3 regions of the Duganella sp. Root198D2 genome follow, and region 3 is predicted to be linked to each of the others. Evidence: riboswitches for the same ligand, from Rfam matches in the RefSeq annotation. Region 3 holds a riboswitch; each other region holds the start of a gene.

Region 1 (6,351 bases), on a different contig from region 3:
GTCGTGAACGGCGAACCGATCGCCTTCGTGCAGGAAGCGGGCAGCCCAAACTGGTGGACCCGCCCAACGCCGCTGCCGGAAAACATCCACTTCTTCACCCGCTTCGACGATGTGCTGCTGGAACGTTACACCGCGCTGCTGTGGGTAACCCATGCCGAGGTACCGGAAGAACGCTGGAATGCGCTGCACGAGCGCCTGGTGGTCTACCGCCCGCCGCAGGAAAGCACAGCGTGAGCATGTTTACTATCGGCCTGGGTTGCGACCGTGGCGCCATGCTGCAAACGGTTCGTGATGCTGTACACGCAGCACTGCGCGCAGCCGGCGCCCAGCCTGGCCAAGTGGCCGCCGCCGCGAGCATCACCCTGAAGCGCGATGAGGAGGCGCTGCTCGCCTTCGCGCAGGAAGCCGGCTGGCCGCTGCATTTCTACGCCCCGGAAGAACTGGCCGCGGTGCCGGTACCCAATCCATCCGAAACGGTGCGCCGCTACACCGGAACGCCATCGGTCAGCGAGGCGGCCGCGCTGCTGGCAGCCGGCCCAGGCACACCAATGACCGCACTGGTCGTTGAAAAATTCAAACTGCGAGGCGTGGACAACCGCAATGTCACCGTCTCCATCGCAAGGAAGAACCCATGAACGCACAACTCGAACAAGCCGCTACCGCGGGCAAGATCATGCTGGTGGGGATCGGCCCCGGCAGCGTAGAGCACATGACGCAGCGCGCCCGTGATGCCATCGCCGAAGCCGACGTAGTCATCGGCTATGTCACCTACATCAAGCTGGTGGCCGACCTCATTGAAGGCAAGGAAATCATCCGCAAATCGATGACGGAGGAACTGGACCGCGCAGTCAGCGCCCTGGAGGCGGCACGCGCCGGCAAGAAGGTCGCGCTGATCTCTTCCGGCGACGCCGGCGTCTACGGCATGGCCGGCCCGACCTACGAGGTGCTGTTCCAGTCCGGCTGGACGCCGGAGGACCCGGTGCAGGTGGAGATCATCCCCGGCGCATCCGCACTGAATAGCTGCGCCGCCCTGGTCGGCGCACCGCTGACGCACGACTTCTGCGCGATCTCGCTGTCCGACCTGCTGACGCCCTGGCCAACCATCGCACGCCGCCTGGATGCGGTAGCGATGGCGGACTTTGTGGTGGCGCTGTACAACCCGAAAAGCGGCCGCCGCACGCGCCAGATCGTTGAAGCGCAACGCCTGTTCCTGCGCCACCGCCGCCCCGACACCCCCGTGGCCATCGTCAAGAGTGCCTACCGCCGCCGCGAAAACATTGTCTTCACCACCCTGGACTGCATGGGCGACGCCGACATCGGCATGCTTAGCACCGTCCTGATCGGCAACAGCAATACCTTCATCCGTAATGGCCTGATGGTCACCCCGCGCGGCTACGCCAACAAATACGATATGCAAGAGGGCGGGACGACGCGCGAAGGTGAACGCGCAGGCCGCTCGCTGTCGACCGGCTTGCTGGGATGGCTGGATACGCTGCGCGCCGAACACGAAGCCGGCGCCAGCATCGAAACACTGGCAGCGCAGTACCGCCTACCGGCCGACTACATCCAGGCCACGCTGGACGAGCCGTGGCAAGCCGAAACAGTCACTGAAGTGGACGGGGGCGAGGCATGAGCGACGCTCCAGTCAAACCAAAAATCAGCAGCTACCACCGCCATCTGCTGATCTGTACCGGCCCGCGCTGCACCGCCGACGGCCAAGCGCAGGCCTTGTTCGATAGTCTTGGAGATAAATTCAAGGCCGCGGGCCTGAACGAAGGCGAGCTGCGTGTGAAGCGCAGCCGGGTAAGCTGCTTCGCCGCCTGCAAGGGCGGCCCGATCGCCTGCGTCCAGCCGGATGGCACCTGGTACTACAATGTCACTCCCGAGAACATGGACCGCATCATCGACCAACACCTGTGCAATGGACAGGCCGTCGAGGAAATCGTGTTCCATCAACAGTGAGAGTAGAAGTGCAGAGTAGTTTTGACCAGGCAGGAATTGATGCCGTTTATCGTGTGATTGCCGAACGGCGCGACGTGCGTCACTTCGTGCCCGGTGCAGTGGATGAAGACCTGCTCATGCGCCTGCTGGCCGCAGCCCACCAGGCGCCCAGCGTTGGGCTGATGCAGCCGTGGCGCTTCATCCGCATCCAGGACCCCGCTTTGCGCGAGCAGATGTACCGGCTGGTCGATGAAGAACGCCAGGCTACCGCCGCAGCCCTGGGCGAGCGCAACGAGGAATTCATGCGGCTGAAGGTCGAAGGTATCCGCGAATGCGGCGAAGTGCTGGTGGCGGCCCTGATGGACCAGCGCGAAAGGCACATCTTCGGCCGCCGCACTTTGCCCGAGATGGACCTGGCCTCGGTCGCCTGCGCCATCCAGAACATGTGGCTGGCCGCCCGCGCTGAAGGCTTGGGTATGGGCTGGGTGTCGCTATTCGACCCGGCCAGGCTGGCGTCTTTGCTGGGCATACCGGAGGGCGGCAAACCGGTCGCCATCATCTGCCTGGGTCACGTTGCCGGCTTCTATCCCAAGCCGATGCTGGAACTCGAAGGGTGGGCAAAGCGCGGCAAACTTGCCGACCTGGTTTATACCGACAGGTGGCAGGATAACAACAATGCATAGCGTATAATCGCCGCCGTTTGGTGCCTCGCGCGCGTTCAAGCGCGCAGTTAAACGGGAAACACATGGCCATGCTGCTTCAGCCAGCAAGCCAAGGTGTGCTGCCCCCGCAACGGTAAGCAAGCGTCGTTCTTCACGACAGGTCGTCTCTCAAGCCACTGTGCGCAAGCATGGGAAGGCAAGACGGTCCGCCTTGCCAGCCCGGATACCGGCCAGACAGGTGGTGCACACGTCGGCAACGATGCGTGCGCTGTTCGGTCGCGCTCACGGGGAGGTGGGCGGGATTGCCGATTCAAGCATCCATAATGAAAAAATCATTGATCCCCATGATCGCGGGGGCGTTGTGCGCTGTCGCGCACGCACAAGAGCAGGAAGCACCAGCAAGGGTGTACGTTGTTGGCCACCACTACGACAATGGCATCCGCACTTCCGACGCAGCCAGCGAAGGAACCATCACCGCAGCATTGATTGCCAACCGGCCCGCTTTGCGGCCCGGCGAAATCCTGGAATTCGTTCCGGGCATGATCGTCGCCCAGCATAGCGGCGATGGCAAGGCGAACCAATACTACCTGCGCGGCTTCAATCTGGACCACGGCACCGACTTCGCCACCTTCGTCGACGGCATGCCGGTCAATATGCGTACACACGGACACGGCCAGGGCTACACGGACCTCAACTTTCTGATCCCGGAGCTGGTAAGCAAGATCCGCTACCGCAAAGGCCCTTATTACGCCGACGAAGGCGACTTCGCCTCGGCTGGTGCTGCGCACATGGGTCTGGCCGATAAGCTGAACGAAGGCTTCGCATCGCTTACCGCCGGTGTGCATGCCTATCGCCGCGGCGTCGTGGCGAATTCCACCGAGGTTGGCAACGGCAACCTGTTGTACGCACTGGATCTGGGCCACAACGACGGCCCATGGCAGATGCCGGAGAGATTCCACAAGTCGACTGGCGTGCTGCGCTACAGCTCGGGGACCAGCGCGGAACGATTCAGCATTACCGGCATGGCTTACAAAGCAGGCTGGCACGCTACCAGCCAGATTCCGTTGCGCGCAGTGCAGGACGGGCGCCTCGACGAGTTTGGCGCGGCCGATCCAAGCGATGGCGGCCGCACGGCGCGCTACAGCCTTTCCGGCGAATGGCGCAAGCGTGTTGGCGATTCGCTGACGGAAGCCCACGCCTACGTGGTGCGCAATGACCTGGCGCTGTACAACGACGTCACCTACTTCCTGGATGATCCGGTCAACGGCGACCAGGTCCTGCAAACCGAACGCCGCAAGATGACTGGCTTCGACCTGACCCAGACCTGGTTCGGGCAATTTGGTGACCGCTCGATGGAAAACAGCATCGGCGTGCAGGGCCGCTTCGACCGCATTGCCCCGGTCGGCCTGTATGCAACGACGCAGCAGCGCGTGCTGCACCCGATCGCCGAGTCGCGCGTGACAGAAGGCAGCGTGGCGGTGTGGTTCCAGAACACCGTGCAGTGGACGCCTTGGCTGCGCTCCATCACCGGCCTGCGTTATGACCGCTACAGCTTTGATGTCGCCAGCTCTATCCTGGAAAACTCCGGGAAGGTGAACGATCACATTGCATCGCCCAAGCTCTCATTGATCCTGGGGCCCTGGAGCAAGACGGAGTTTTTCGTGAACTACGGAGAAGGCTTCCATAGCAACGACGCGCGCGGCGCCACGGCCCGCCTGTCGCCACGCGAGCGCGAGCCCGTCGAGCCCGTCACACCGCTGGTGAAGACACGTGGCTCGGAAATCGGCGCACGCAGCGAGTTCGTGCCTGGCTTGCAAAGCTCGATGGCGCTGTGGCGCCTGCGTTCTGGCTCCGAGCTGGTGTTCTCCGGCGATGCAGGCGACACCGCACCTAGCCGCGCCAGTAAACGTTCCGGCATCGAATGGAACAACCACTATGCAGCCACCAGCCATTTGCTGCTGGACTTCGACCTGGCCTATTCGCGCGCCCGCTACACGGAGTTCGATGCGGCCGGCGACCGTGTTCCGGGCGCTGTGGAAAAGGTGGTGTCATTTGGTGCGACACTGAACGACATCGGCCCATGGTCCGGTGCGTTCCAGCTGCGCTATTTCGGTCCGCGTCCGCTGGTGGAAGATAACAGCATTCGCTCAGCCAGCACGGCGCTTGCCTACCTGCGCACTACCTATCGCTTCGATCGCCGTTGGCAATTGACGGCCGACGTGTTCAACCTGTTCGACCGCGAGGCGAGCGATGTCGATTACTACTACCCCTCACGACTTGCCGGCGAGCCGGCAGAGGGCGTATCCGACATTCACTTTCACCCCGGCGAACCACGTACGGTGCGTTTGACCTTGCGCGCGGTGTTCTGAGCGCCCAGCCCGGCCAGGTATGCGCACAGCATATCGGCCAGGGCGCCTGCATAGGCTGTAATTTCTTCGTCGCTGCGGGGCTCTTGTGAAAACTGCTGCCCGACGGCGCTGAGCGTATCCATCACCAGGTCGCTCGCCAATGTGCGCTCCGCGTCGGTAGCCTTGGGCAGCGCCTCGTCGATGAAGAGCCGGAACATCTGGTCGCCGGCAGCTTTGGTCTCGATCGCCTCCGGCGCGTCGCGGTACAGCGGCGCCGCATCATTAAGGGCAGTCCGCACCGCCGCCTCTTCGCATTCCGAACGTACAAAGGCATGTACCAGTTCGCGCATGCGGTCCAGCGGCGGTTTCGCTGGATCTTGCAGGATTTCGGTCAGCATGGACGAGGTCTGCTGCCACTCGTCGCTCTGAAGGCGGAACAGGATGGACGCCTTGTTGGGGAAGTACTGGTAGATCGACCCCACGCTCACGCCGGCGCGCTCCGCCACCCTTGTCGTAGTGAAGCGGCGAGCACCTTCTTTTGCTAAAACCTGAATAGCTGCCTGCAGTATCGCGCCAACGAGGTCATTTGAGCGGGCCTGTTTTGGCCTTCTTCTCGAGGAGACGCGGGAGCTTTTGTTATCAGTCATGAGGGGAGTCGGGAATGCGAATATGAAACGTGAAGGATTATTCATATTATTCCTGCTCTTACACAAGAAAGGAAGAGCCCCATGATTACCCTGACATCCGCACCTGTCGCGCCCCTGCTGAACCGCCTGTTCGACGAATCCGAAAACACCAGGGTGCCCGCCATCGCCGCCTTCGGCGCGCTCCCAGCAGAGGATCGCGTGCGCATCATGAGCAGCAAGACCGGCTATCGCGACATCTATGCGGACTTGAAAGACGCCGCGATCCCGGTTTCGCGCGAGACCGGCCTGCTGCTGTACATGTTGGCGCGTAACGCCAAGGCGAACGTGATCGTCGAATTCGGAACTTCGTTCGGCATCTCGACCCTGCACCTTGCCGCAGCCCTGCGCGACAACGGCGGCGGCCTGCTGGTCACCACGGAATTCGAACCGTCCAAGGTACAGCGGGCCCGCGAAAACCTGGAGGCCGGCGGTTTGCTCGACCTCGTCGAGATCCGTGAAGGCGATGCACTGGAAACCCTGCGCAATGGCTTGCCGGAGCAAATCGACCTGCTGTTGCTGGACGGCGCCAAAGGCCTGTACTTCGACATCCTGCGCCTGGTGGAGCACCGCCTGCGTCCCGGTGCGCTGATCATCGCCGACAACGCCGATTACTGCCCTGAGTATATGTCAAAGGTGCGCGACGCGGAGGGCGACTATCTGTCCCTGTCGCTGCCGGGCGATGTTGAACTGAGCATGAAGCGCAGCTGACACTCA
Region 2 (6,351 bases), on a different contig from region 3:
CCAGGATGCGCTTGCCCATGGCAAGGCGCAGTTGATGGGTGCCGATCATCTTATTTCCTCAGCCGGTGCAATTGGTACAGGAAGACCGGTGTGCCGACCAGCGCGGTCACTACGCCTGCCGGCAGCTGCTGCGGCGCGATGATGGTGCGTGCGACGGTGTCGGCCAGCACCAGGTAGGCGCCGCCTATCAAGGCGGCGCTCGGCACCAGCAAGCGGTGGTCCGGGCCCAGGGCGAAACGGCAGGCGTGCGGCACGATCAGGCCGACAAAGCCGATGCTGCCGGCTGTGGTGACGGCGCTGGCGGTCAACAGGCCGGAACAGAAGAACAGGCCCTTGCGCAGGGCCCCGACGCGGATGCCCAGCGTGGCTGCCGCTTCGGCATGCAGCGCCATCACGTTCAGCGAACGCGCTACGCGCAAGGAAAACGCCAGCCCACCGGCCAGTACGATCCACGGCAGCCAGCGGATCGGGGAGCCGGACAGGTCGCCGATCAGCCAGAACACCATGGTGCGCAGGCGGCTTTCCGGGGCGATCGACAGCATCAGGGTGACCACGGCGATGCAGCCGGAAGACAGGATCACTCCGGTCAACAGCAGCAGGGCCGTCCCGCCTTCCGCCGCGGTGCCGCCGCGCAGGTCGCGCCGCGCCAGGAAGTACAGCATCATCGATACCACGACCGCGCCGGCGAAGGAGGCGGCATCCACCATCCACGCTGCGCACATGAACAATAACGCCGCCAGGGCGCCGACCGAGGCGCCCGACGAAATGCCCAGTACATAAGGGTCGGCCAGCGGGTTACGCAGCAAGGCCTGCATCATCACGCCAGCCAGCGACAGCGAAGCGCCGGTGACGAAAGCCGTAGCGGCCCGTTCGGCGCGCAGGCCAAGCAAATGGCCGGGCAAGGAGGCAGGCTGGCCGCTGATGAATTCCTTCAGCGCCCCAGGCATGTCGGCCAGCGGAATACTGACCGATCCGATCATGCCGGCAGCCACCAGGCTGGCCAGCGATAACAGCAGCAGCAGGATGATGACGGTAACGGCGCGCAGGCGCAGGTTGGCGGAAAGAGGATGCATAACGGGCAGCTTATCTCATTTATTTGTAGCTGTAGCGCAGGCCGGCATACACGGCGGAACCGGCGGTGGCGTAGTTGCGCGCCAGTTCATGGTGTTTGTCGGCCACGTTGTTCAAGCGCAGGGTGGCGGTCCAGGAACGGTCGAATTCCCAGGCCGCATACAGGTTCAGCAAACCATAGCCGCCCAGGCGGTTGCGGTTGGCCGCGTCGTCGAAGCGATAGCTGGACACCTGCCATTCGGCGCCGGTATTCAGGTTGCCCGCAGTATATTCCAGCGCCACATTGCCGTGGCGCCTGGCGCGGCGCACCAGCAGCTTGCCGCTGCCGTCGTCTTGCGGATTTTGCAGGTCTGCGCTGGCGGACAGCGTGAAGCTGTTGCCCAGTTGCTGGCGTGCCGACAGCGAAATGCCTTCCAGCGTGGCCTGGTTGACGTTGTAGGCGCAGCCGTTGCGGAAGCCGGGCCGTGGGCAAGGCGTGGTGTTTACCAGCAGGTCGGTCAGCTTGTTGCGATAGGCGACAGCACCCAGTGCGGTGCCGCCCTGCTCGAAGTGGATGCCGATCTCGCGGTTGCGACCCTGTTCCGGACGATTGGCCGGCAAGCCGTAGCCTGGGTAGTACAGCTCATTGAAGGTCGGCGCCCGGAAGCTGCTGCCATAGCTGGCGTTGACGCGCAGCCCTGGCGTGAAGCGGTAGCCGTAGCCCAGCGAGCCGGTGCGCTTTGAACCATACTGAGAGCTGTCGTCATTGCGGGCGGCTGCGGCCAGCAGATGCTCGCCGCGCTTCATGTTGTAGCTGGCAGCCCAGGAAGTGGTACTGCGCTCGCGTACCAGGGCTGCGGTATTGGATTCGATTTCTTCCTTGCGATGTTCGGCCAGCAGCTGCAGGCTATCGGATCCCAGCGCAATATCGTTCTGCCAGCTGTATTGGGCCTGCCTGGTGTCGATCTGGCTGGCGCTGGCGGTGAAGCTGCCGGACTTGTCGCGCGATTGCGCAGCTTGCGTCGTCATCTGCCACACGTCGCTCAGGCGATTGCGCGAATAAACCGCGACTGTGTCAATCTTTTGCGTGCTCCATGCGCGTACCTTGCTGCCGCTGTCGAAGCCCGCTTCCTGGTCGCTATGCAGGAACAGAGCGCCCAGTTCGTGGCCGCGCGCGACCTGCCATGCCAGCTGCCCATTGGCGTGTTTGCGCTCGTAGCCGTCGTCGTCCTTGTTGTAGCTGGTGCTTGCCGGCAGAGTCGCGGAGAAGCCGTGGGAGCGTTCCTTGCCCGCGCTGAGCGCGTAATTGAAGGCGCCGGCGCTGCCGGAAATACCAGCGCTGCCGGAACGCGTACCGTAAGTACCTGCCAACACGCTGGCATCCAGCGCCAGGCTGCCCTGGCCTTTCCTGGTGAAGATCTGCACCACGCCGCCGATAGCGTCGGCACCGTACAAGGTGCTCAGCGGGCCGTAGACGACCTCGATATGGTCCACCGCGCCCAGCGGAATCGCGTTCCATGCCGCCGCGCCGCTGCTGGCGGACCCGATGCGCACGCCGTCGACCAGTACGATGACCTGGTTGCCGTTGGAGCCGCGCAGGAAAACGCTGGCGTTGGTGCCGGGGCCGCCATTGCGGGTAACTTCGATGCCGCGCTGGCGCTGCAGCAATTCAGTGATGGAGCCGGCGCCGCTGCGCGCGATTTCTTCGGCGCCGATGGCCAGCGTGTCGCTGATGATGTCGCGCGCTGCCTGCGGCGTGCGGGTGGCGGTGACCAGCACGGAATTCAATACCGGAACCTGGGTTTGTGCCTGGACGGCAGGTGCGGCAACGGCCAGTGCCAGCGACGCGAGGGCCGCTTGCCGTGTGACGGGAAAAGACATGACAACTTTCTTAACGGGCCGCCGGCCCACGTCCCCGTAAGCCGGCATGAACAGGAACGGGCGCAGGGCGCGTTCCCACCTGGTCTGGCCGGTATCCGGGCTGGCAAGTCTGGCGGCCTGGCCTTCCCATGCTTTCGCACAGTGGCCGGGAGGTCGCTGCCGCACATTGAAGGCGGCACTTGCTTACCGTTGCGGGGGCAGCACACGTTGGCTGTCAGGGACAGCGCCGTGTTTCCCGTTTAACTGCATTCGAGAATTCGATTGCGGGCACCAAAACCCCGCCATTATACGGGCTTGGCGGGCCAGGACAAGCGAAGGATCTCGCAATACTTGATGTGGTTTGGCTTGGCGGCCGCCTGTTGCAGGGGCTCGCCGGCGGCGATGGCAGCCATCAAGCGGATGGTGCCGGCGTGGCAGACCACGATGGCGTCGTGCTGTAGCGCGTCGAGGAAGGATTGCACCCGGCCGGCCACTTCGCGCACGGTTTCGCCGCCGCCGGGGCGGTAGCCGAGCAGGTCGGCGGCCCAGGCATCGACCTCGGCGCGTGCGATGTCGGGCCAGCTGCGCAGTTCCCAAGTGCCGAAATTCATTTCCATCAGGCGTGCGTCGGGCGCGAAGGCGCCCAGCAGGGAGGCCAGGGCAGTGCAGCGTTGCAGGGGACTTGAATACAGGCGATAGCCCCGCGCCAGGACATCGGCCAGTTGCGGTGCCAGCGCGGCGTAGCCGGCGGCGAGGGCGTCCGCCGCCGCCGGGATGTCGCTGCTGCCGTAGCACACGCCGGATGCGACGTCGGGCTGGGGGTGGCGGATAAGGATCAGTTCCACACGCAGGCCAGCACGCCGAGGTTGAACACGGCTTCCGTCAATTGCTGGACGGCGCCGAGGCAGTCGCCGGTATAGCCGCCCAGGCGCCGCTGGAATTTGCGTGCCAGCCAAAACGTTGCCAGCAGCATGCCGGCCAAGCCGGCGCCCAGTGCGGCAGGCGACAGCCAGCCCAGGGCCACGGCACCCGCGGCCGGGAGGGCTGCGGTCAGCGCTGCGATGGCAAATTCGCCGTTGCGCATCTCCTGCGCCAGCGGCTTGGCCTTGCCCTCGGCCCGCGCATACTCCATGCGCCAGATCAGGGAGCAGGCCATGAGGCGCGACAGCGGGTGCGCCGCCAGCAGCGCGCCCAGCACCGCCAGCTTCGGCATGCTGGCCAGCGTCGCCACCTTGGTCGCCAGCATCAGGCCGATGCCGATGGCGCCATAGGCACCGATGCGCGAATCCTTCATGATTTCCAGAACGCGCTCGCGCGTGTGGCCGCCGCCAAGGCCGTCGCAGCTATCGGCAAACCCGTCCTCGTGGAAAGCGCCGGTGGCATAAATGGCGGCAGCGGTAGACAGCAGCACGGCAACCGCCGGCGGCAGCACGAATGCGGCCGCCGCGTAGACGCCCCCCGCAATCGCCGCCACCACCAGCCCTACAGCAGGGAAGTAGCGCGAGGCATGATGCAGCCAGTCCGGCTCGAAACCGACCCAGCGCGGAATAGGCAGGCGCGTGAAGAATTGCAGTGCAATGAAGAACAGGCGCAGCTGCTGCATGGGCGATTACTCGGACTTCTCGCTGACCTGGGCCGACTCGAAAGTCGCCATCTGGTTCAGGAAGTTGACGGCAGCGTGCAGCAGCGGCACGGCCAGCGCGGCGCCGGTGCCTTCGCCCAGGCGCAGGCCCAGGTCCAGCAGCGCGCGGCCGCCAAGGAAGTCCAGCATGCGCTTATGGCCATTCTCGTCGGAGCAGTGCGAGAAGACGCAGTAATCCAGGATTGCCGGCTGCACGCGGGAGGCCACCAGCAGGGCGCTGGTGACGATGAAGCCGTCAATCAGGAGTACCATGCGGCGTTCGGCGGCCTTCAGCATGGCGCCGGCCATCATCGCGATCTCCAGGCCGCCGAAAGTCGCCAAAGCCTGCAGGCCGCCCTGCGCATCCGCGTGCCGGGCCATGGCCGCTTCGATCACGCGTTGCTTGTGCAGCACGCCTTCCGGCGCCAGGCCGGTGCCGGCGCCGACGCAATCCGCCACCGGAATGCCGGTCAGGCGGTGCATCAGCGCTGCTGCGGCGGTGGTATTGCCGATCCCCATCTCGCCGAAGCCCAGCACATTGCCCGGCAATTCGGCTACCAGGTCCATGCCGCATTCGATCGCTTCCATGCACTGCTGCACCGACATGGCCGGCTGCTGTGCGAAATTGGCGGTGCCGGGAGCGATCTTGCGGTTGACCAGGCCTTCGCGCGGCCCGAAATCATGTTTGACGCCCGCATCCACCACCTTCAGCGAGCAGCCATTCTGGCGCGCGAAGACATTGATGGCGGCGCCGCCGGCCAGGAAGTTCTCCACCATCTGCCAGGTTACGTCCTGCGGGAAGGCGGAAATGCCTTCCGCCATCACTCCGTGGTCGCCTGCGAACACCAGGATGGCAGGCTCGCGCACCTGCGGGCAGGTGGTCTGCTGGATCATGCCGACCTTGTGCGCCAATCCCTCCAGCGCCCCAAGGCTGCCCTGCGGCTTGGTCTTGTTATTGATGGCGCGATCCAGTTGGGACGCGAGGGCTTCGTCTTTGAGCGGGGTGATGTGTGGGATAGTCATCGCGGAATTATAATGCCGGTATGCGCATACTTATCATTGAAGACAATAAGGATATTGTCGCCAACCTGTACGGCTTCCTTGAGCCCAAAGGATATGTACTGGATACGGCAGCCAATGGATACGGTGGATTGGCGCTGGCTACCGAGCATGAATACGATGCCGTCGTGCTCGACGTCATGCTGCCCGGCCTGAATGGCATGGAGCTGTGCCGCAAGCTGCGCGGCGAACTCGGGAAGGCCACGCCGGTTTTGATGCTGACTGCGCGCGACACGCTGGAAGACAAGGTTGCCGGCTTCGAGAGCGGTGCCGACGACTACCTGGTCAAGCCGTTCTCCCTGGTGGAACTCGAGATCCGGCTGCGCGCCCTGGTGCGGCGCGCGCGCGGCGCCCAGGCCGCAACACCGGTATTGCAGTTCGGCGATCTGACATTCGACACTGTCAATTACGAAGCGCGCCGCGCCGGCCGTCCCTTGGCACTGACCCGCACCGGCTACACCATCCTCAAGAGCCTGATGAAGGAAGCACCGCGCGTTGTGACGCGCGACGCGCTGGAGCACGACGTGTGGGGCGATGAGCGCCCCGACAGCGATGCGTTGCGTACCCATATCCATGCGCTGCGCCAGGCATTGGACAAACCTTATCCTTTTGCCATGCTGCGCACCATCCCGGGCATCGGCTACAAGCTGGTGAACACAGATGAAGAAAACTGATTCGCTGCGCCGGCGCATCATCGGCGCCTATATGACTTTTGCGATCGCGGTTTCCGCGGTGTTTGCCATTATTGCCGCCCTGGCAGT
Region 3 (6,351 bases):
AGCACCAGCCCAAGCAGGACCGGCGTCGGCGCCAGTGCCAGGCCGGGCAGGGCCAGGCAGACCGCCAGCGCCGACCACAGCACCACCTTGCGGCAGCCAAAGCGCGCCGCCAGCGCGCCGGTCAGCGGCATCGCCAGCAGTGAACCCAGGCCAAGGCAGAGCAGCAGCAGGCCGAGCGGGCCTTCCGCCAGTTGCAGGCGTTCCTTGGCATAGGGCACCAGCGGCGCCCAAGCGGACATGGCAAGGCCCGCGGTCAGGAAGGCGAGGCGGGTGGACAGGCGATGGCGGTGGTCGATGGCTTGATTCATAGCTGAACATTCTAGCTGGGAATCGTTTCCACTGCCCGCTGGCGTGTTCAGGGCGCTGTGGCCAGCTCGAGCGTGGTGAGCCAGTGCATGGCTTGCTCGCGCGTCTCGCCGCACATTTCAGCCGATGGCTGCAGGCCGCCGCAGAATGCCGGGCGTTCGGGTCGGCCGAAAATCCTGCAGAGATTATCGTCGCCCAGCTGCACGCAGCGCACCCCGGCCGGCTTGCCGTTCGGCATACCGGGAATCGGCGAGGTGATCGAAGGCGCAGTGCAGCAGGCGCCACAGGCTGGGCGGCATTGGAAACTCATGATGGGGCGATATTCTACAGCTTCGGCCAACCCAGCCAGCGCATGGCCTGCTCGCGCGACGCACCGCACACCGCTTCATCGGCTCTGAACTCGACGCACACGCGGGGGCGTTCGGGCAAGCCGTACAGCTTGCAGCGCCGTTGTGAATCGAGCTGGATGCAGGGCACGCCCGCCGGTTTGCCTTCAGGCATGCCGGGAATCGGGCTGGAGATTGCGGGCGCCGTACAACAGGCACCGCATTGTGGACGGCACGGGATCGGGGTGCGGTTCACAGCCGTGTTGGCGGCTTTGCCTTGCTAGTGGATAACGTGGTGCGTGCGGCTGCCGAAGGCTTTCAGGGCGTCGGACAGCGACACTTCAATCTGGCCCAGGTGGGCATCTGCCAGCACCCAGGGTTCGCCGTCAGCGGCATGGCGTTTGGCCACTTCGCGTTCGACCATGGCCGCCATGCGCTCGTGCAGCACTTGCTGGTAGCGCGGCGAATCCGGGTCCCCAGCCTGGGCACGGGCATACATATCCGCCCCTTCCCAGAGTTCCTGGATGCGCTCATCCGCAAGTCCGGAGGCGGCTGCCAGGACTTGTAATGTTGTCTTGTTATGCATTTTTACTCTCCCAGACACGTTCTTTGACGCGTACTTAGCAGTAAATACCTAATTCTCTCGAATTACCAATGATTTTGAAGTAGTGGATCCATATAACAACAGTCGTTGCTTTTCTAGCTAGATTGCCGCTGGAATCCACTCTGCTAGAATGGCGCACGTTATGTGATTGGTGCCTTCTTGCAAGCCTGCAGGGAGGTGAAACGGGAAGCCGGTGCCGCGCGGGATTGCCATCTTGCGCCAGTCCGGCGCAGCCCCCGCTGCTGTAAGCCGGACGAAGCTGACCAACGCCACTGTGCACCGCACGGGAAGGCCAGGCCAGGGGAGGATGAAGGCGAGCCAGAAGACCGGCCAGTCACTTTGATTGTGCAAAGCCCGGGGTGTGGTTTTGCGTGCTCGGAATCCTGTCGTGCCTACCACTACCTTTGTCCGGACCATTGCGGTCCTGCTATGTGCGTTCGCTTGCGCGCGTGCCAATGCCGCCGTGCTGTTTGCCATCGTCACCGAGCGCGCCGCGCCCATCGCCATCGAGGCCGCCCATCGCCACCTGGCCGATCATCCGCAGGACCGCATCGTGCTGCGCACTCCTGCGCAGTGGATGGCGGCGGACGACAAGCAAGCCGCCCAGTGGCTGGCGCAGGCCGACAGCATCCTGGCGGTATCGCTGTTCGGCGACCCGGCGCGCAGGCTGAAGGAAGCCTTGCCGCGCCATGCCCGCCCGCAGGCGACGGTGCTGGCCATGAACGGCGAAGCCACGCTTAGCCTGCTGTCGCGCGGGCGGCAGGGCAGCCTGCAAGGCTTTTCGCCGGAAACGCTGCGCCAGCTGTCGGCCGAGCAGCCGCCGCAGGCGGCGCTGCAGGAGGCCAGGGCGCGTCCGGCTGCGGGCCAGTGGCTGGCTGCGCGCCAGGTGTGGCAGGCCGGGGGGCGCGACAACACGGCGGCCCTGTTCGCTCACCTGCTCGAGCCGTCGCACGCCCTGGCGCAGCCGCAGCCGGAACCGACGCTGCGCCTGCGTGTCGGCCAGCGCGAGCTGCATGACGCGGCAGCGTGGGGCAGGGCGGCGCAGCTGGGCCTGCAGGCGCGGCCCACGGTAGTGGTGCTGGACCTGTCGAATATGGACGGCACGGTGCCCGACGCCGTGTGCCGCCAGGTCGAGCGCACTGGCCAGCAATGCGTGCAGGTGCTGCCGCGCTGGGGCGGTGCATCGCGCGAAGCGCTGGAGCGTTTGCCGGAACTGATCGCACCGGCCGTGCCGGCCGCCATGGTGGTGCTGCAGGACTTTGTAGTGGGCGCCGCCGAAGGACGCGAGGCCGTCAGCGAAGCATTCAAGAAGCTCGACATTCCGCTGTTCAAGGCGATCCGCCTGTCCGACCGCACGCCCATGCAATGGCGCCTGTCGCCGGACGGCTTGCCGCCGGACTCGGTGCAGTATCGCGTGGCGCTGCCGGAGCTGCAGGGCATCGGCCAGCCGATCGTGATGGCCGCCCTTGGCGAGCCGCAGCGCGACAAGCTGACCGGCATCGAGAACCGCCCGCCGGTGGTGCTGGCGGCGGAAGCCGAGCGCCTGGCCGCGCGCATCGATCGCTGGCTGGCGCTGCGCGCCAAATCCAACCGCGACAAGCGCGTGGCCCTGGTCTACTACAACCATCCGCCGGGCCGGCAGAATATCGGCGCCGACAACCTCGACGTGCCGGCTTCGCTGTTCGACATGCTGCATGCCATGAAGGACGCCGGCTACACCGTGGGCGAATTGCCCGCCACGCCGGAAGCGCTGCTCGACCGCATCATGGCGCACGGCGTCAACCTGCCGGAAGACCGCGGCGCCTTGCGCGAACTGGCGGGCACCGTGAACAGCGTCAGCGCCGCCGATTATGCGAAGTGGTTCGGCACGCTGTCGCCGCGCGTACAAGGCGAGATGACCAGCGGTTTGCTGGGCCGCCTGCATGCCGACGTGCTGGAAGCGGAAGCCGCGGGCGAATGGGTGCTGGGGCGCAAGCAGGCGGAAGTCGTGATCAAGGAACTGCAGCACCTGGTGGAGGGAGCCGATCATCCTCAGCGCGAGAAAGCGATCCGCGACCTCGCTGAGCTGGCCGATGGCTATGCCGCCTGCCTGCAAGCGAAGGCTGCGCGGCGCTGCTCCGCGCTGGAGCCGCTGCGCCGCCGCGTGTCGTCTTACGGTATCGAAGGCTTGAAGGGCTGGGGAGCTGCGCCCGGCAAGATCATGGTCGAAAGCGGCAAGCTGCTGGTGCCGGGCATGGTGTTCGGCAATGTATTCATCGGCCCGCAGCCGCCGCGCGGCTGGGAAGTCGAGGAAGAACTGCTGCATGCGAACACCAGCGTGCCGCCGCCGCACCAGTACCTGGCCTTTTACCACTGGCTGCGCGACCGCTTCAAGGCCGATGCGCTGGTGCATATCGGGCGCCATTCCACCTATGAATTCCTGCCGGGGAAGGCGGTCGGCTTGTCGGTCGACGACTTTCCCAGCCTGATCGCGGGCGACCTGCCGGGCATCTATCCCTACATCGTGGACGGCGTCGGCGAAGGTACGCAAGCCAAGCGGCGCGGCCTGGCGGTGATGGTCGACCACCTGACGCCGCCGCTGGCATCGACGCCGCTGTACGACGAGCTGCTGTCGCTGCGCCAGGTGGTCGAGAGCTACGAGGCAGCCAGCTCCGAGACGTTGAAGGCGAAGGCCGCGCAACTGATGCGCGAACGGGTGGTGGCCCTCAACCTGAAAGCGGAACTGGAAGCTTCGATGGCCGATGTGCTGGCCGTGCGCGGCATCGGCTTCGATGCGGCCGACGACGATTTGCTGGCGCACGAAGTTGGCCACTACCTGACCAAGCTGCAGGAGAAGTTCATGCCGCACGGCCTGCACATCTTCGGCCGGCCGTGGAAGCAGGAGTCCATTGACCTGATGCTGGAATCGATGAAAAAGGGCGGCATCGACGATCCCGAAGTGGCGCGCAAGCTGGCCGCCTCGCCGTTGAATGAAATGCGCTCGCTGCTGGCTGGGCTGGACGGGCGCTTCATCGAACCGGGCAAGGGCAACGACCCGCTGCGCTCGCCGGAAGCGCTGCCGACCGGCCGCAATTTCCATGCCGTCGACGGCGATATCCTGCCGACCAAAATCGGCTACCAGATGGGCTCCAGCCTGGCCGCCAAGGCTGCCGCGCGCGAGCGCTCCGGCGCCGGCAGCGAAGGCATCCTGCTGTGGGCCTCCGATGCGGTGCGCGACGAAGGCGTGATGGTGGCGTTCGCGCTGGCCATGATGGGCGCCGAGCCGGTATGGAATGCGCGCGGCATCGTTAATGACGTGCGGCTGGTGCCGGGCGCGGTGCGGCGCGATGCGCTGGTGACCACCTCAGGCCTGTTTCGCGACCTGTACCCGAACCTGATTCGCCTGATCGACCGTGCCGGCCGCCTGTCGCTGGCCGCTTCCGCCGCCGGCCTTGCCGAGCAGGAGCCGGCGCTGCGCGAAGCGCTCGAAGCTGCGCTGGCGCCGCTTGCCAGCGGTGCCGGCGCCGGTAGCGGCAGTACCGGCGCCAGTGCCGCCTGGGGACGCGAGCCTGCCACCAGCAACCGCGTTGCACGCGAATGGCTGGTGCGCGTGCGGGCCTTGCAGGCGGGCGGCATGCCGCCCGCCGAAGCCGGCCGCGCCGCGGCGCAGCGCATCTTCGGCGATGCCCCCGGTGCCTACGGCGCCGGCGTCAACCGCCTGACCGAACGCTCGGGCGCCTGGCGCGAACGCGACGAGATCGGCAAGGCCTACCGCAACCGCATGGGCCACGCTTACGGCCTGGATGCCAGCGGCGAATCGAGCCACGCCGCTTTCGACGCCGCGCTGGACGGCATCACGCGCACCTATCACGGCCGCGCCAGCAACCTGTACGGCCTGCTCGATAACAACGACGCCTTCGATTACCTGGGCGGCCTGTCGCTGGCCGTCGAAAGCCGCACCGGCCGCGTGCCGGAAGCGCTGATCCTGCAGCATGCGCAGCCGGGGCGTGCCGACGTGGAGCCGCTTGCCTCGGCCATGCTGGGCGAATTGCGCGGCCGCTTCCTGAATCCGGCCTGGATCAAGCCTTTAATGGGGCATGGTTATGCCGGCGCCCGTACCATGGGGCAGGAGTTCCTGGAAAACCTGTGGGGATGGCAGGTGACACGCCCCGACCTGGTGAAGGACTGGGCCTGGGATGAGGTGAAGTCGGTCTACTTCGACGACGCGCATAAACTCGGCCTGCCGCAATTCCTCGGCCAGCGCCACAACGCGCACGCCAAGGCGCATATGCTGGCGATCTTCATGGTGGCGGCGGAAAAGGGCTACTGGAAAACCGATGACGCCACCATCAGGCAGATGGGCGGCGAGCTGGCGCGGCTGGTGGCCAGCAACGGGTTGCCAGGCAGCGGCCATACCGCACCCGACCATCCGATGTGGCAATGGCTCTCGCCCCAGCTCGATGCAGCTGACGCGCAGGCACTGGCTGCCACCCTCGCCAAAGCTCGCGGCGACGCGCCAGCCGCCGATGCATACGCGGCACCCGAGGCAAGCGCCGTCCCCGCGTTCGCCGCCGCAGTCCAGGCGGATGCCAGGGCGCCCGCCGCAAATGCCGCCGCGACTACAGCCGCCAGGCAAGAGCGCCGCACCGCGCACGACGCGACCGAGTCCGGCGCCGTCGCGGCAGCGGATGGCAGTGCCGCCCAAACCCAGGCCCAGGCCCACGTCTACGAGCTGCGCGACCTGGCCGGGCAGCCGCCAAGCCCCGCCGAACGCGCGATGAAGCTGCTCGCCCTGCTGGCCGCGGCCGGCGCCGGCATCGCGCTGTTCGCCATCGGCGCCCTGCGCGGTACCCAAATACCCATTTACAAAGGAGCACACCAATGATCGACAACCAAACCTACGCCTGGCTGCACGACGGCGTCAGCTTCCTCCTCGCCCCAGCCCTGCTGGCCCTACTGGCCGCCTGCGCGGTGGCGGCGGTTGAAGCAGGCATCGCCGCCGGCGAACGTTTCAGCGGCTTGAAGAAACTTCGCGAGGCCGGCAACGCCGCCCACATCCAGGCCTTGGCCCGCCACCGCCTGGAGCGCGCCGACCTGCTGGCCCGCATTCCGCCGATGCTTGGTCTGATGGCCACC

The links. Region 3 has a riboswitch for cobalamin ahead of ASE26_RS27855 (cobaltochelatase subunit CobN). Riboswitches for the same ligand answer to the same signal wherever they lie in the genome.
Region 1: linked by a shared signal. The riboswitch ahead of ASE26_RS14015 (TonB-dependent receptor) and the one ahead of ASE26_RS27855 (cobaltochelatase subunit CobN) in region 3 are both predicted to bind cobalamin.
Region 2: linked by a shared signal. The riboswitch ahead of ASE26_RS19500 (TonB-dependent receptor domain-containing protein) and the one ahead of ASE26_RS27855 (cobaltochelatase subunit CobN) in region 3 are both predicted to bind cobalamin.

Annotation. Positions count from the first base shown of each region.
Region 1 is NZ_LMIC01000012.1:320,052-326,402, forward strand. It holds gene ASE26_RS13990 (cobalamin biosynthesis central domain-containing protein) at 1-234, shown strand, start outside; gene ASE26_RS13995 (cobalamin biosynthesis protein) at 237-635, shown strand; gene cobJ (precorrin-3B C(17)-methyltransferase) at 632-1,633, shown strand; gene ASE26_RS14005 (ferredoxin) at 1,630-1,962, shown strand; gene bluB (5,6-dimethylbenzimidazole synthase) at 1,971-2,624, shown strand; cobalamin riboswitch at 2,626-2,853, shown strand; gene ASE26_RS14015 (TonB-dependent receptor) at 2,927-4,972, shown strand; gene ASE26_RS14020 (TetR family transcriptional regulator) at 4,921-5,643, opposite strand; gene ASE26_RS14025 (O-methyltransferase) at 5,680-6,345, shown strand.
Region 2 is NZ_LMIC01000024.1:14,540-20,890, forward strand. It holds gene ASE26_RS19490 (ABC transporter ATP-binding protein) at 1-49, opposite strand, end outside; gene ASE26_RS19495 (iron ABC transporter permease) at 51-1,073, opposite strand; gene ASE26_RS19500 (TonB-dependent receptor domain-containing protein) at 1,093-2,931, opposite strand; cobalamin riboswitch at 3,000-3,221, opposite strand; gene ASE26_RS19505 (histidine phosphatase family protein) at 3,216-3,755, opposite strand; gene ASE26_RS19510 (adenosylcobinamide-GDP ribazoletransferase) at 3,746-4,513, opposite strand; gene cobT (nicotinate-nucleotide--dimethylbenzimidazole phosphoribosyltransferase) at 4,520-5,554, opposite strand; gene ASE26_RS19520 (response regulator transcription factor) at 5,575-6,264, shown strand; gene ASE26_RS19525 (HAMP domain-containing sensor histidine kinase) at 6,251-6,351, shown strand, end outside.
Region 3 is NZ_LMIC01000050.1:206,225-212,575, forward strand. It holds gene ASE26_RS27840 (MFS transporter) at 1-308, opposite strand, end outside; gene ASE26_RS27845 (YkgJ family cysteine cluster protein) at 356-616, opposite strand; gene ASE26_RS30365 (YkgJ family cysteine cluster protein) at 631-873, opposite strand; gene ASE26_RS27850 (hypothetical protein) at 913-1,218, opposite strand; cobalamin riboswitch at 1,369-1,586, shown strand; gene ASE26_RS27855 (cobaltochelatase subunit CobN) at 1,625-6,100, shown strand; gene ASE26_RS27860 (MotA/TolQ/ExbB proton channel family protein) at 6,097-6,351, shown strand, end outside.